Regions from separate parts of the Psychrobacillus sp. NPDC096426 genome, predicted to be linked through region 2. Evidence: riboswitches for the same ligand, from Rfam matches in the RefSeq annotation. Region 2 holds a riboswitch; the other holds the start of a gene.
The links. A riboswitch is a leader RNA that binds a small molecule or an ion and turns the genes downstream of it on or off. The one in region 2 is predicted to bind S-adenosylmethionine.
Positions count from the first base shown of each region.

Region 1 (8,101 bases), on a different contig from region 2:
TTCCGCTTGTAATATAAGTAGAACGGAAATTCCCACGACAAATATGCATCGTGACAAGCATATCATTCGGTCTTTTCGCAATCGATTCATTAATCGCACGTGCAGACAGTTTTAACGCTTCCTCTACATTCAATCCTCTTTCTTTCAGTCCAACAATTCCTTCTTCCGAGAAAGAAGTTGCCCATGATGTATCATCAATTTGAAGATAGCGACAGCCTTCATCATACAGTGCTTGAATAAACCCTTGGTAAGCAGTGATTAAATCATTAAATAATTCCTCATCGCTACCGTAAACTCCATCTTCAATCGTTGCTCTGTAGAAAAGCATATTCGGACTTGGTATTGTGAATTTAGCAACAGCGTCACCAGCCACACTTTGCAAAAACTTGAAGTGATCAGTCATGTAGTGCGTACTGAATCCTATTTTTCCAGTTACTTTAATGCCATGTGCTCTAGTTTGGACACCTTTAAACGAAAGTCCTTTGTCTGTTTCATAAAATTCGACACCGTCTAAGCCGCCGAGAAAGTCAAAATGCCACCATTTACGACGGAATTCCCCATCGGTTACTGATTGTAGACCAGCTTCTTTTTGTTTAGCAACAAGCTTCGTAATTTCTTCGTCTTCAATTTGTTTTAGTTGATCTGCAGTGATTTCATTATTTTCAAATTGTGCACGTGCTTTTTTTAATCGTGCTGGACGTAAAAAACTTCCTACTTGATCTGCTCGAAATGGCGCTTTTTGAACTAATTGTTTTGTCATGTTAAATTCCAACTTTCTGTTTGATTTTAGATGCTACTTTAAGTGCTTGGTCGAAGTCTGCGATTAGATCATCTACATGCTCTAGACCAACAGAGAACCTTAGAAGACCATCTGTAATTCCTCTTTTTTCACGTTCTTCTTTCGGTATTGCAGCATGAGACATAGTAGCAGGGTAGGAAAGAATCGATTCGACCCCTCCTAGACTTACTGCAAAAACCGGAATTTGGATGCTTTCTACAAAAGCTTTCGCTGTCTCTCTGTTTGGAAGACGTAAAGATAAAACTGCTCCTGGACTTTTCGATTGACTAGCATGAATCTCGTATCCAGGATGTGTGGATAAGCCAGGGTACAACACTTCCTCTACTAAAGGATGACTAGTTAGATACGTCGCAAGTTTTTGTGCTGATTCCGTAGATTGGTTCAAGCGCGCACCTAGTGTTTTAATGCCTTGAATTAATGTAAAAGAATCTTGTGCACCTAAAATGGCACCGAAAGAGTTTTGGATAAATCCTAGTCGATTTCCAAGTTCTGCATCTTTCGTAACAGCAAGCCCTGCAATGATATCGCTATGGCCAGATAAAAACTTCGTAGCACTATGTAACACAATGTCCACGCCAAGATCAATCGGACGTTGATAAAGGGGAGTCATAAATGTATTATCTAGCAAAGTCAAACACTCATTTGCTTTTGCAAGTGCGACAACTGCTTCGATATCTGTAATTCCCAATCGTGGGTTTGCAGGGGTCTCGATAAAAATGACTTTAGTATTCGGTCGAATGGCTTTTTCTATTGCCTCTACATTTGTAAAATCTGCAAACGAATGGTCAATTCCGAATCTCGGTAAAACTTCTGTTATGAAACGATATGTCCCACCGTAAACTTCCTCTGTTACAACAAGATGGTCTCCTGAAGAAAGTAACATTAGAGCAGAGGATATTGCCGCAATACCAGAAGCAAAAGCAAAGCCTCTTGTGCCACCTTCTAGCTCAGCGATCGTTTTTTCTAAGGCATCTCTAGTCGGGTTGCCGGATCTACTATAGTCATATGGTCCAAAACTATCAAAACTTTCTTGGTGGAATGTAGAAGATAAATAGATTGGTACGTTGACTGCGCCTGTTTTTTGTTCGTAATTTCCACGTGTGGAGGCTGTGATTAAGCTAGTTTCCAAGCTTTCGTTCACGTTACTCATGAGTGAATCACATCCCTTTCTAATTTCGCAAAAACTTGTTTCAAATCCGCAATTAAATCTTCTGCTTCTTCTACACCAACAGAAAAGCGTAACAAACTATTATCCACACCTCTTGCAATCCGCTCTTCTTCTGGAATTTCCGCATGGGTTTGTGTAGTAGGGTACGTGATGAAGCTTTCAACGCCACCTAAACTCTCCGCAAAAACGATTAATTGAAGGTTTTCTAAAAATGGTCCAACCCATTCGCTTTTGTGTAAGCGGAAAGAAAGCATACCCCCAATTCCAGGGTAAAATACTTCTTTTACAGCAGTTTCATTTTGTAAAAACTCCACGATTTTCTTCGCATTCGCATCATGTTGTTTCATGCGCAAGTGTAGCGTTTTTAGTCCCCGAATTAATAACCAAGAATCGAAAGGGGAGAGAACTGCTCCTGCAGCATTATGATTAATAATCAATTTTTCGCTAAGTGTTTTCCCTTTAGTTACAACGAGACCAGCAAGGACATCATTATGCCCACCAATATATTTAGTGCCACTATGCATCACAATATCTGCCCCTAGCTCAATTGGCCTTTGTAAGTAAGGAGTTAAGAACGTGTTATCCACGATCAGTAGTAATTGATATTTTTTTGCTAAATCACTGTATTGTGCAATGTCAATTTCTTGCATGAGTGGATTAGTAGGTGTTTCGATGAAAAGTGCTTTTGTGTTTTCCGTTATTAATGCTTCTACTTCCTCTACGGATTCAAACGTGGCATAAGAAGTACGAATATTGTAGGAATCTGCGTATTGATTGAACAAACGATATGTCCCACCGTAAAGATCTTCAGGCGCAATGATTTCATCCCCAGATCGGAAAAGAGACAATATTAACTGGATTGCGGCCATACCAGAACTACAGGCAAAACCAGCATCCCCTCCTTCTAACTTCGCAATTCCTTCTTCTAAAATTGTGCGCGTTGGATTTTTTGTACGCGTGTAGTCGTAACCGGTGGATTGACCAACCCCTGCATGTTTATAAGCTGTTGATAAATGAATAGGGGGATTGACGGCACCTGTCCGCGGATCACTATGATTTCCTAATTGCACTAATTCGGTTTCTAAACACTTTTTTGTCATTAATAATCATCCTCTACCAATAAATTAAAATAAAAAGAGGATTCCCTATAAGAAGAGAATCCTCAAAAAAATTGAAGTTAGTCTTCTTATCTTCTAGACAATTGCTGTCTATTGGAGTTAGCACCATACCTACATGTGGCTGGTTGCTGAGACATCTTCGGGCCAATCCCTCCGTCTCTCTGGATAAGAAATAAAATATGAAATTTTCTAAAAGTTTTATTGAAGTAATGGTATCATGAGTTGAATATTTATACAACATCATTTTTGTAAAACTTTTGTCTGTTGAAAAGTAATTCAGATAAGTATATAATCCAATATGTTTAGTATGAATTTAAAATGAAGAATGGAGGAAAGAAAATGGAATCGGTTACACAAGAAACGGATCTACAGTCTATTTTCACTGAAATAGACAATAGTTTTGACGAAATTGTTAGTTGGAGAAGATATTTACACCAACATCCTGAGTTATCTTTTGAAGAAACGGAAACAGCTAAATATATTGCAGACAAATTAGAAGACTTTGGATTAGTAGTGAAGAAGAACATTGGTGGACATGGTCTAATCGGAATTTTGACCGGTGCACAAGCTGGAAAAACGATTGCTTTAAGAGCAGATTTTGACGCGTTACCTATTGAAGATGAGAAAAACGTGCCTTATAAATCGCTTAATCCTGGTGTAATGCATGCTTGTGGTCATGATGGGCATACAACAGCTCTTCTTGCAACAGCACAAACGTTAAGTAAATATCGAGAAAAAATTAAAGGTAAAATCATATTCATCTTTCAACCGGCTGAAGAACAGCCTCCAGGTGGGGCAAAGTTCATGATCGAAGAAAACGTGCTAGATGGTGTCGATTATGTTTTTGCTGCACATCTCGATTCAAAAGTCCCCATTGGAAAAGCTTCTGTTGGGGCGGGATATAAAATGGCGGCAGTAGACAAGTTTGAGGTTAAGATCCAAGGAATTGGTGGACACGGAGCAAGACCTCAAGACTCAGTCGATTCTATAGTCATTGGAAGTGAAATCGTCAATTCGCTTCAAAAAATAGTAAGCCGTAGAATTGATCCATTAGAATCTGCCGTAGTTACAATCGGTGTATTCCATGCAGGGAGTGCTTTTAATATTATTGCTGATACGGCTAAATTGGAGGGAACTGTCCGTACATTTAGTGAATCAGTACGAAAACAAGTAAAAGAGGAGATTTATTCGATTGTAGAGGGAATTACAAAAGGATTCCATGCTCATTTTGAAATCGACTATCTTCACGGTTATCCTGCACTATACAATCATCTTGAGGAAAGCGCGCTCGTCCAAAATTTGTTGTCGGACGTGTTTAGTGAAGAAAACGTGATTGATATGGACGCATCTATGGGTGCAGAAGATTTTTCCTATTTCTTATTGGAAAAGCCAGGTACTTATTTCAAAGTAGGCTCTCAAAATGAAGACCAAAATACGCAGTATCCACATCATCATCCAAAGTTTGACTTTGATGAAAGAGCGTTGTTAAACATTGAAAAATCATTTGTTAAAATTGTCGCACATTACTTGTTTTAATATTAAAAAATAGGCATGTGCGGAAAGTACTCCGGACATGCCGTAAATGTAGAATTTAGTTACATCAACATTGGAAGAAAGAATGCAATTGCTCCAAGCACAATGGAAGACCAAGCTAAGAATTTTTGAGGGAATGTTAAGCCGAGTAAGCCTAAAATTACCGCAGCACCGCCAAACCATAGTGGGTAATAGAAGAACCCAACGATTGCTAATACAATTCCCACCCAGCCGATCCAACTACCTAAAGAAGCTTTCATCACAAACACCTCCTTTACTAATGGAAAGAACAATAAAGTACTAAAAATCGACATGATTGTTCTTTTTACTAGTATATGAAGGGAGGGGCTATAAGTAATAAACAATTTGGACGAAAATCATAGAATAATAGCTTTTTTTGGCCAATAAAAAAGACCCTCTATTCCCAAAACACATCTACGAACATAACAAAAGGTACAAGCAATCGAACTTATACCTTTCGTCTCACATTATTTCCCGCCTAACAGATCAAAAATTCCACCTGCGATACTACCTTCTCCTTTGGAGCCACCGCCTGGTGTTTGAGGTGCAGCAGCAAACACGCGGCTTGCTAAACGGCTAAATGGTAACGATTGAATCCAAACTGTACCTGGTCCGTGAAGTGTTGCAAAAAACAAACCTTCTCCACCAAACAATGCTGTTTTTACTCCTTTTACCATTTCAATATTGTAATCCACATCAGATGTCATCGCTACTAAACATCCTGTATCTACGCGTAGCGTTTCCCCCACTTGCAAGCTTTTATGATGAATAGTTCCGCCCGCGTGAATAAAAGCGAGGCCGTCACCTTCCAGTTTTTGCATGATGAATCCTTCTCCACCAAAGAATCCAGTTCCTAGCTTGCGTTGAAATTCGATGCCAACGGAAACCCCTTTCGCTGCAGCTAAAAATGCATCTTTTTGACAAATAATTTTGCCGTTGTATTGGCTCAAATCCATCGGAATAACTTTTCCAGGATACGGTGAAGCAAAATAAACATGTCTTTTCCCGCTACCAACGTTCGTAAACGTAGTCATGAATAAACTTTCCCCCGTTAGCATTCGTTTGCCTGCACCCATTAATTTTCCCATGAGTCCGGCACCACTTAAAGAACTTGAACCATCACCAAAAATAGTTTCCATCGAAATATTATCTTCCATCATCATTAAGCTACCTGCTTCAGCAACTACTGTTTCTTGTGGATCTAATTCGATTTCTACAAATTGCATGTCATCTCCATATAATTTGTAGTCAATTTCATGATTATTCATGTTCAATCTCCTCCTTAGTAATAACTATTTAAGTATACGAAAAAGAGAGTTAAAAGTTTCGATATTAAAGTTTTCATTTTTCAGAAATTATTTGAAGGAGTTTAATAGTGACTATAGAATGTAGTAGGTATAAGCATTTTTTATGGAAAACATTTGGAGCAATGGAGCGACAGTGTGCGGAATGTAGTCGAGTGATTGTGCATAAGGATGTAAAGAGGGAGTAAGAAATCATGCTTCTTGTGCAAAAAGAACAAGTTCATAAAAAGGGGAGAACAATATGAAGGTTGCTGTATTGGGAGCAGGTTTAATGGGGAAAGAAGCAGCACGTGATTTAGTGAAAAGCCCCAATGTGGAAAAAGTATTATTATGTGATTTAGATGTGGGACAAGCTAATATGTTTCGAGAAAAACTTCAAAACGCTAAGATTGAAGTATGCAGATTAGATGCAAATGACGATGATAATATACGACAAATTATGAAAAAGGCCGATGTTGTCATCAATGCCCTCTTTTATACGTTTAATGAAAAAATAGCAAGGCTTGCAGTAGAGGTTGGTGTACATTCCATCGATTTAGGTGGACATATAGGTGGGGCAACGGATGCAGTGCTTGCGCTTGATACAGCAGCGCGAGAAAAAGGAATTACTCTTATCCCAGATCTAGGAGTAGCCCCTGGTATGATTAATATTCTCACTGGTTACGGAGCAAGTAAACTGGATGAGGTGGAAGGAATTCATCTATATGTTGGTGGAATTCCAGTAGCGCCAGAAGGAGTTTTCGGATATAATATCGTCTTTTCTCTAGAAGGAGTATTCGACCATTATACGGATCGTTCTCATGTAATTCGAAACGGGAAGCTTCAAGAAGTAGAATCCCTTTCAGAAATTGAACCAATCTTTTTTAAAAATTACGGGGAGCTAGAAGCATTTCATACTGCTGGTGGAACATCTACGTTGAGCAAATCTTTCCCAAATGTAGATACGCTAGAGTATAAGACGATTCGTTATAAAGGACATGCCGAGAAATTTAAACTGCTAGTAGACTTAGGATTGACGAATAAAAACACAGTCGTAAATGTGAAAGGTAATTTGGTGAGGGCTCGAGATGTATTAAAAGAAGTATTAACGCCGCAATTATTATTAGGAGATAAAGACGATGCAGTTTTACTAAGGGTCATTGTAATGGGCATAGAAAATGGAGAAAATGTTACGTACACATATGAATTGGCTACAAAAAAAGATCGAATATCTGGAACTACTGCAATGGCAAGGGCGACAGCCAACACAATTTCTGCAGTTGCACAAATGATTGGGAATAATGTCATTACAAAACGAGGTGTCTATCCTCCAGAACTAATTGTACCAGGGGAGTTATATATAAGAGAAATGGCTGCCAGAGATGTAAATATTGTGGAAACAGTATTAAGAGGTGAACGCGTTTGAACATTGAATTCTCAGGGGAACAACAAATACTTCGTAAAACCGTCAGGCAATTGATAAAGTGCTTCCCATATGCTACCCAAATGGTCGTTTGATAAATAATAGCTGATTGGAGCTATATATTAGGTTTCTAAAATAAAGCGCAAGAAGAAAATTACTTCCTTTTCTTCTTGCGTTTTTAATTGTTTTGGAAAGGACAAAAATCCGAGCATGTGGATGACTTTCTCTTGACAATACAAGGAAAGTTATTATTTAGGGATACTGCGAACTAAAAAGCTCGATTAAGTGTCCGCGATGATTTCCGCTGCAGGCGGACGCTTTCCATGGGGTGAGCGATGATCCATCACCGTAGCTACGCGTCCGTTGTGATGGATCATTAGTCTCACTCATCCCACTGGAGTCGCCGCCTTCCGCTGCAATCGTTAGAAATTTGTTACTAATTTGGAGTCTGCAGTTATCAGAGATCTAAATTCAGCAGGTCCACTTCGCAATATTTATTAAACCTAATTAGAAAATGCTGTCTTAGAATAAGTGCAGCATTTTCTAAGGTGAAGTTCGTTCTGTTCAACCATTTGTTGAGATAACCCTTCATATTCAACATTGTCTCACTACAAGTAAATTTGTCGTTTTATGAACTATTTGCTTTCACCAGCAATTTGGTTGCTCTCCTCCTTCAAACAATAAAAAAACAAACACATAATTTTTTTGGATATATTGCCGCACTCAATTTTGATGGAAAAAGAATAGTAGAACGTT
Region 1 covers NZ_JBIWEX010000018.1:6,950-15,050, forward strand. Annotated here, with positions in the region: gene ACIQYS_RS14965 (5-methyltetrahydropteroyltriglutamate--homocysteine S-methyltransferase) at 1-760, opposite strand, end outside; gene metC (cystathionine beta-lyase) at 762-1,949, opposite strand; gene ACIQYS_RS14975 (methionine biosynthesis PLP-dependent protein) at 1,946-3,067, opposite strand; SAM riboswitch class I at 3,151-3,257, opposite strand; gene ACIQYS_RS14980 (M20 metallopeptidase family protein) at 3,425-4,621, shown strand; gene ACIQYS_RS14985 (hypothetical protein) at 4,681-4,878, opposite strand; gene ACIQYS_RS14990 (TIGR00266 family protein) at 5,107-5,907, opposite strand; gene ACIQYS_RS14995 (saccharopine dehydrogenase family protein) at 6,185-7,348, shown strand.
Region 1: linked by a shared signal. The riboswitch ahead of ACIQYS_RS14975 (methionine biosynthesis PLP-dependent protein) and the one ahead of mtnK (S-methyl-5-thioribose kinase) in region 2 are both predicted to bind S-adenosylmethionine.

Region 2 (8,101 bases):
ACATTGCAATGGGTAAAGTGATTAAAATAGCTAAAATTAGAGCACATTTAACATAAATCATAAGACCATCTGTATAACCAAACACGTTCCATTCAACATGGGCGGCTGTAGGTTGTTTTTTTATAAAAGTTAATGTCTTTGGAGCAAGCCAAAATCCTAATGCAAGTGAAAGGATAAATGTTGTTGCTACAATGATAAGCCTTTTTCGTAGTTCTGTTAAATGTTCGACAAGTGTCAATTCTGGTTCTTGTGTCATTAGGTTTTACCACCCCATCTTCTCAAACAAAGTGAAGTTTGCTTTTATTTTATTAGAATTCATTTAGTCAAAAATAGATTTTACAGTGAGTAATATAGACTTACGTCACCTTCACATTATACTCTTTCCAGTGAATTTGTAAATAAAAGTACCCGCTATTTACTTAATAATTGATAAAAAACTCCTAAATTGCTTTATACGGCAATTTAGGAGTTTTTGATTTAGCTTTGAGCAACTTCGTCTTGGTAAACTGGTACCCAGCCTTCTGTTGTGACGAAGATTCGAACTGCAACTACTTTACGATCTTCCGAAAGTGTAAAGTAATGCGTAATATTTTCAGGAACAGAAATCAGGTCCCCAGGTGTTAAATGTACTTCAAAGAAACGCTCATCTTTTCCTTGGATGATAAACACGCCATGGCCGCTTACAATATAGCGCACTTCGTCGTCTGTGTGAATATGCTTGCGTTCAAAGTTTTTCAAAAGTTCATCTAAGTTAGGATTAGAATCAGATAACGAAATTATATCGGATGCTTGATAGCCACGACGTTCTGAAATGTCATCAATCTCCGTTTGAAAAGCTTGTAGAATTTCCACTTTTTCTGCATCGCTTAGATCAAATTTTTCACGAAGGTGTACCGGTAACTTTTCAATATCCCAATGTTCATAAACAACCTCTTGATCTTCTAAAAATGCTGCAACCTCGTTTTGTGCTTCAATTGTTTCATTTGTTCCCTGAATTTTAATGATAGCCATTTCAATCTTCCTCTCTTATTTTGATGTTATTTGAAGTAGTGCTAGTTGATACTGAAATAAAAACTCACAGGCTTCTAATAGTTTCTTTGCTTCGAAAACGTCTTTTCCCCAAACAGTGATACCGTGGTTTCGTATTAGTACGGCTCCTTTATCAGCATGTATATGGTAACAAAATTCTTCTGCCAGGCTTGGAATATGCGCGTGATTTGGAATGATAGGGATAGAGAGCAACGCATCCTCTTCCCATAAACCAAAAGCTTTAATAAGCTCTTGACCTTGAAAGTCAATTTTTCCCTCATCACCATATATTTCAGAAATAACATTATTCGCCACTGTATGTACATGAAGACTACATCCAGCTGATGTTTTGTCGTATATGGCACAGTGCAGTAATGTTTCTGCAGATGGTTTTAAATCGGTCTTTTCAACTGGAAGTCCATTAGTGTCTACGAGTAAGAAGTCTTCCATTGTCCGCTTCTTTTTATCTTTTCCACTAGCTGTCACTAAAAAGTGTAGTGGATGATTGCTCACTTTTATCGCTAAATTCCCACTAGTCCCCATGAACCAATCTCTTGCGGCTAGTTCGTCTTTAATGTCAGCTAATTCTTCCCATTTGTTTTGAAGTGCTGTCATATTTCTACACCTAATTTTGCATCTATTATGTTTATGACATCATGGAAACTTTCAAACGGTTCATATGGAATAAGAAGTTCTTCGCATTTTTCTATCAGGAAATCTCGTGCAATGACGATGTCTGCTAATTTAGCAGCTTCTAGATCTGTTATAGAATCTCCAATGACAACGCTTAATGCATCACTGTCTTGGAGCCTGCGAATAATAGATGGCTTACAGCAGCCACAGCCTTTGTTTGTACATTGCTCATCGCATCCATGTGGAAAATTAATCTGTATCGTATCCCCCGAAAAGTCCGATTCGTTACAATAAACATCGGAAAACGGTCCGAACGGCTCAAGCATTGGATTCACAAAAAAATCGATTCCGCCACTCACAATATAAAGCGAAATTTTGTTTTGTTTTGTATAAGAAACAAATTCAGCAAAACCTTCGCGAATTTGTGCTTGTTCTAGCAAAAAAGTTGTAATTTGATCTTTCAGTGAAACAGGAAGTAGTGCGAACATATCCGTGACACCTTTACGAATCGATTGCTTTTGTCCCAGAATATTCTCTTTGATCTGCAAATACTCGGGAGGAGCAAATTGCTTCATAATAGAGATAATATTATCTTGAGTCGTAATCGTGCCATCAAAGTCGCAAAAGATGACTAGTTTTTTCATTATGCTTACCCCCATAATTCGATTGCTGATTTGAGTTCAACATGCTGCTTTGCCGCTTCTGAAAGCGGAATTTCAGCTAGGACAGCTTCCACGGCTTGTCTGAAGGCAAGCCCACCGCCAATCGCACCAGTAGGATGTCCATGTATCCCACCCCCAGCATTAATGATGCTATCGATTCCATAATCTTGCATTAAAAGAGGTACTAAACTTGGATGAATACCTGCAGAAGGAACTGGAAAAGTTCTTTTTACAGAACTTGCTTTTGTTAGCTCTTCGCCTAGAGTAAGTGCCACTTTTTTCTCGAGTGCAACACTTCCATACGGAGAAGGAAATAACGAAAAATCAGCTCCTGCGTAGCGCGTTAATTTGCCAAGTAAAAGGGAAGTTGCGACCCCGTAAAATGGAGAAGAAGTGAAAGCCCCGCTATATGCAGGATGCGCCATAAGTGGTAATTGAATATCATCATCTTCAACAAGCTCTTGTAGTACGTCTAGCCCGTATGCATGAACATTTAGTAGCAAAGCATCTGCTCCAAGTTCTTTTGCCCTTCTAGCTTTTTCTCTTAACTTCGACGTTCGTCCAGATAAATTCACTGCATAAAGCGTTCGATGTCCAGTTTCTTCATAAACTTGCCGTAACACTTCTTTGGCAGTTGTTATTCGCTTTTCAAAAGGAGTTAATGGGTTGTCAAAAAGTATCTCATCGTCTTTTACAAGATCTACCCCTCCAAGCGCTTGATGTTGAAGTTGCTCTGCTAAATAATCGATATCTCGCCCAATAACCCCTTTGAATATACTCATGATTAGTGGTCGCTCATGTACATTTAGTATGTTTCGAATATGTTCGATACCAAATCTCGGTCCAGGAAACTTTGCTAAAAGCTCCGGTGAAAATTCTAAGTCTAATAGTTTCACTTCCCCGTCTAATGATAATTTGCCAAAAACAGTTGTTAAGATGGCAGGCAAATCTGCTGAAAAGTTGGCACTAGGATACTCTACTTTGATCTCTGCTTTCACTTGATCAGTCTTAGATGGGTGGTGTATATTTTCAAACTGCGTAATGGAAACAACATTCCCTTTATGCTGTTTTAATTGTTCTTGTTCCAGTAAAGGTAGGTCGGTCCATGAGCCAATCGTCAATCCTAAAGCGATGCCCTCTGCTTTTTTTTCGAATGATCCAGGATTTCCGTACAATTGATATACTGAAGTTACTCCACTCATAATTTCAATCCCCTTTTAAAAAAATCAAATTAAAAAAACCTCTTCAAATAAGAAGAGGTTAAATAGTTAACAACTTCTTATTTCTCAGTCAACCGACTGCAAGAATTAGCACCGTGTTCAAAGTATGAATCGGTTGCCGGGTATCATTGGGCTCGTCCCTCCACCTGCTCTAAATAAGAAAATATTATTCAATTGAAATTATTATTATTGTCAAATTACTAACGATTATTTCACGCAATAAGAAAAATGTCAATACAGTTTTTAGATTTTTATAAAATTTTAAAAAATATGTTGACGGAACTTTTTGAATTATGTTAGGATTCAAATCAACAATATAAAGTTACAAATAATAGCACTCTTATCAAGAGCAGGCTGAGGGTAATGGCCCTATGAAGCCCAGCAACCGACTGTAATTCCGTTGTGAGACGGGGCGCTTTTTTTGCGCCGAGATGAACATCTCGTAAGGCACGGTGCTAATTCCATCAGAAAGGGAACTTTCTGAAAGATAAGAGGCGAGAAGTCTCTTATTCTACGCCTCTTTCTTTGGAAAGAGGCTTTTTATTTTGTACAGGAAGGTAGAGAAGAATGACGGTAGTTACGAAAAAAGAGTATGAATCATTAACAGAAGAAAAGGCAATTTTATACGCAAAAAGGCTGGAGCTTTTTCCAAAAGACGCGGAGTTGGAATGTCGTGAAATCGGTGATGGGAATCTAAATTATGTTTTTCATATCAAAGAATTAGAAAGTGGAAAGGGAATCATTTTAAAACAAGCTTTGCCGTATGCAAAAGTAGTTGGTGAAAGCTGGCCTCTCACGTTAAAGCGTGCACTAATTGAAGCAAAAGCACTTCAAAAACATGGAGAATTTGCAGTGGGACTAGTGCCCAAAGTATATGCAGTCGATGAGGAATTGGCGATTACAGTGATGGAAGATTTATCACATTTGACTATTGCACGGGAAGGGTTGATCCGTCTAGAAGCCTATCCTAAGTTAGCATCCCATATAGGGGAATATCTAGCACAAACTCTATTTCATACATCTGATTTTGCATTACATCCATTTGAAAAAAAGAAACTAGTTTCCGAGTTTTCTAATCCGGAACTGTGTAAAATTACAGAAGATCTCATCTTTACCGATCCATTTTTTGACCATGAAACAAATGATTTTGAGCCTTCTTTACGAGAGGCAGTAGCAGCAATTTGGAGTAATGAACCTTTAAAGCTAGAAGTCGCAAAATTGAAGAAAAGTTTTTTGACAGAAGCGGAAGCATTACTTCACGGAGATTTGCATACAGGTAGTATTTTTGCGAGTGAAACGGAAACAAAAGTGATTGATCCTGAATTTGCCTTTTATGGTCCGGTTGGTTTTGATGTTGGATTATTTTTAGCTAATTTAATAGTTCAAACGATTACAAGAGATGGGGAACAACGGGAGGTAATCCTCCACCATATTGCAGAAACATGGGATGTGTTTTCTGCGGAGTTTTCAAAACTTTGGGATACGAAGGCAGTGGAATCGTATAAAGATACGAAAGGATTTAAGGCGTATGTTCTGGAGAAAGTTTTCCAAGATACACTCGGTTTTGCTGGTTGTGAGTTAATACGCCGTACAATCGGTTTGGCACATGTGAAAGATTTGGACGGTATTGAAGACGGTGAAAAAAGAACGGTTTCGAAAAAACAAGCTTTACTGTTAGGTGAAGTGTTTATATTGAAACGAAGAGAAATTAATTCTATACAAGCGGTAATTGAATTACTTGAGGAGCTGCACAAATGAGTATTCCCTTATCTATCAAATGGAACAATCAGAAGCTTGAAATATTGAATCAGCAGAAACTACCACTAGAAGTGGAATACTTAACACTTGAAACATTGGAAGATGTATACGATGCAATCATTACGTTAAAAGTACGAGGAGCACCAGCAATTGGTATAACAGCTGCTTATGGATTAGCCTCAGCTGCACAACATTACAACACAAATTCTTTGGATGAATTTCAGCAGTTATTAGTTAAGGATGCTTTGTATTTAGCAGGGTCTAGGCCGACAGCTGTCAATTTAGCTTGGGCTTTAGAGCGTCTGAAAGGTTCTAAACCGCTCACTTTAACTGTACAGGAAGCGAAGGGACGGTTGTTAGAAGAGGCTATTAGCATACACAAGGAAGACGAAGCTTCTTGCCGTAAAATTGGTGAATTTGCCTTATCATTGCTTGGAAATCATACAAAGGTTATGACCATTTGTAATGCCGGAACCATTGCAACAGCGAAATATGGAACTGCCCTAGCACCTTTCCATCTTGGTAAGGAACAAGGAAAAAAGTTTCAAGTATTTGCTTGCGAAACTAGACCAGTGTTTCAGGGTTCAAGACTTACTGTATGGGAGCTTCAACAATCTGGAGTAGATGTCACGCTAATTACAGATGGTATGGCTGCACATACAATCAGTGCAAAAGGGATAGAAGCTATTATCGTTGGAGCAGATCGAATAGCTACAAATGGCGATACTGCAAATAAAATTGGAACGCTTAACTTGGCTTTATTAGCCGCAGCATATCAAATTCCATTTTATGTAGCAGCTCCTATTTCGACGTTCGATTTAACGATTGAAAGCGGCAAAGCAATACCAATAGAAGAACGTCCAGCGGAAGAAATAACGCATGTTGCTGGGAAGCAGGTAGCCCCTCCTAATACAAGAGTATATAATCCTGCTTTTGACGTGACACCAGGCCGTTTAATAACAGCAATCATAACTGAAAAAGGAATCATTCATCCAGAATACAACAAAAATATTGTGACATTACTACGTACACAAAAAGGAGAAGAATCATGAAGACAAAAACAAGTTGGTTACTATCAATTTTATTGATCATCGGAATTATATTAACGGGTTGTCAGCCAAAGGGGAATGCGAAGGAAGAAGCATCCACTTCTACCAAAACAGAAACGTCAGAGAATCCACTAGTAGGCAAGAAAATTGCATTGATTTTACAGCAAAACCTTGGTACTTTTTCTGCACAATACATTGAAGGTGTTAAAGAACAAGTAGAAAAATTCGGTGGCACTGTTACCGTTTTTAACTCAGAAGGTGATTTAGCAAAAATGGCTTCCAATCTAGATGCGGCAGTAAATCAAGGCTTAGATGGGATATTAATTGATCATGGTACAAAAGAAGCGTTAAACCTAGGAGTTCAAAATGCTATTGATAAAGGAATCCCAGTAGTAGCATTTGATGCGGGTGTCGATGTAGAAGGAATAACAACATTAGAACAAGGCGATCAAAAAATGGCTGAAATGACATTACAAAAATTATCGGAAGATGCAAATGGTGAAGCGAACATTGTGAAAATTTGGGTTGCAGGTTTTGCCCCGATGGAAAAAAGACAAGTTGCTTACGAGAAGTTTTTATCGGAAAATCCGGGAATAAAAGAAATTGCTACTTTTGGAGCGGCGACACCAAATACTGCTTTAGATACACAAGCACAAATGGAAGCCATATTAAAACAATATCCAAATGAAGGAGATATTACGGCAGTTTGGGCAGCTTGGGATGAATTCGCAAAAGGTGCAGTTCGCGCGATTGAACAGGCAGGTAGAACAGATATTAAAGTGTACAGTATTGATATGAGCGATGAAGATTTGCAAATGATTCAAAAAGAAAATAGTCCTTGGGTTGCTTCTGCTGCCGTAGATCCTATGGATATAGGGCGTATTCAAGTACGCTACTTATTCCAAAAGATTAACGGAGAAAATCCAACAGCAAATGTTGTACTAGATCCAGTGTTTGTGGATGCTTCTAAACTTCCGGAAGAAACAGTGACGACTAATAGTTTACATGAGTTTGTCGAAGGATGGGGTGCAAGTGAACAAGGGTATACAGATGCATTAAAAGGGTTGGAAAATTAATAAACTCAACTACTAGCAGCTGTCCTGAAACAGGATAGCTTCTTTTTGAGAAAGGAGCATATTTGTGGCAAATCCTTTTCTTTCGATGAATTCGATACGTAAGTCATTTGGAAATGTGACAGCACTAGAGAATGCAAATTTTCACCTAGAAAAAGGGGAAGTACATGCATTGTTAGGCGTAAATGGTGCAGGAAAAAGTACGCTTATGAAAATTTTATCGGGAGTGTATGAGCAAGATGAAGGGGAAGTCTTATTAGATGGTAAGGGTGTTCATCTACGTTCCCCAAAAGCAGCAAAAGAACATGGAATTTACTGTGTTTATCAGGAAGTAGATACAGCATTAGTTCCCGAATTATCGGTTGCTGAAAATATAATGCTTGATACTATTGCGACTCATAATAACTTGTTTATCTCCACTCCGAAACTAAACAAAGAGGCGAGGAGTGCACTGCAACAATTGCAAGCGGAGAATATCTCCGTACAACAACCTGCCTTTAAGCTTACATTAGCAGAAAAACAATTAGTATTAATTGCAAGGGCACTTGTTAGTTCAGCCAAAATAATTATTTTCGATGAACCAACAGCTCCTTTATCACTTCATGAATCAACTAAACTGTTTTCCGTTATTCAACATCTGAAAGCACAAGGAGTAAGTTGTGTATTTATTTCACATC
Region 2 covers NZ_JBIWEX010000006.1:80,560-88,660, forward strand. Annotated here, with positions in the region: gene tatC (twin-arginine translocase subunit TatC) at 1-256, opposite strand, end outside; gene ACIQYS_RS06870 (1,2-dihydroxy-3-keto-5-methylthiopentene dioxygenase) at 478-1,011, opposite strand; gene ACIQYS_RS06875 (methylthioribulose 1-phosphate dehydratase) at 1,027-1,644, opposite strand; gene ACIQYS_RS06880 (2-hydroxy-3-keto-5-methylthiopentenyl-1-phosphate phosphatase) at 1,641-2,306, opposite strand; gene ACIQYS_RS06885 (2,3-diketo-5-methylthiopentyl-1-phosphate enolase) at 2,312-3,526, opposite strand; SAM riboswitch class I at 3,601-3,706, opposite strand; SAM riboswitch class I at 3,882-4,038, shown strand; gene mtnK (S-methyl-5-thioribose kinase) at 4,112-5,302, shown strand; gene mtnA (S-methyl-5-thioribose-1-phosphate isomerase) at 5,299-6,354, shown strand; gene ACIQYS_RS06900 (sugar ABC transporter substrate-binding protein) at 6,351-7,427, shown strand; gene ACIQYS_RS06905 (sugar ABC transporter ATP-binding protein) at 7,492-8,101, shown strand, end outside.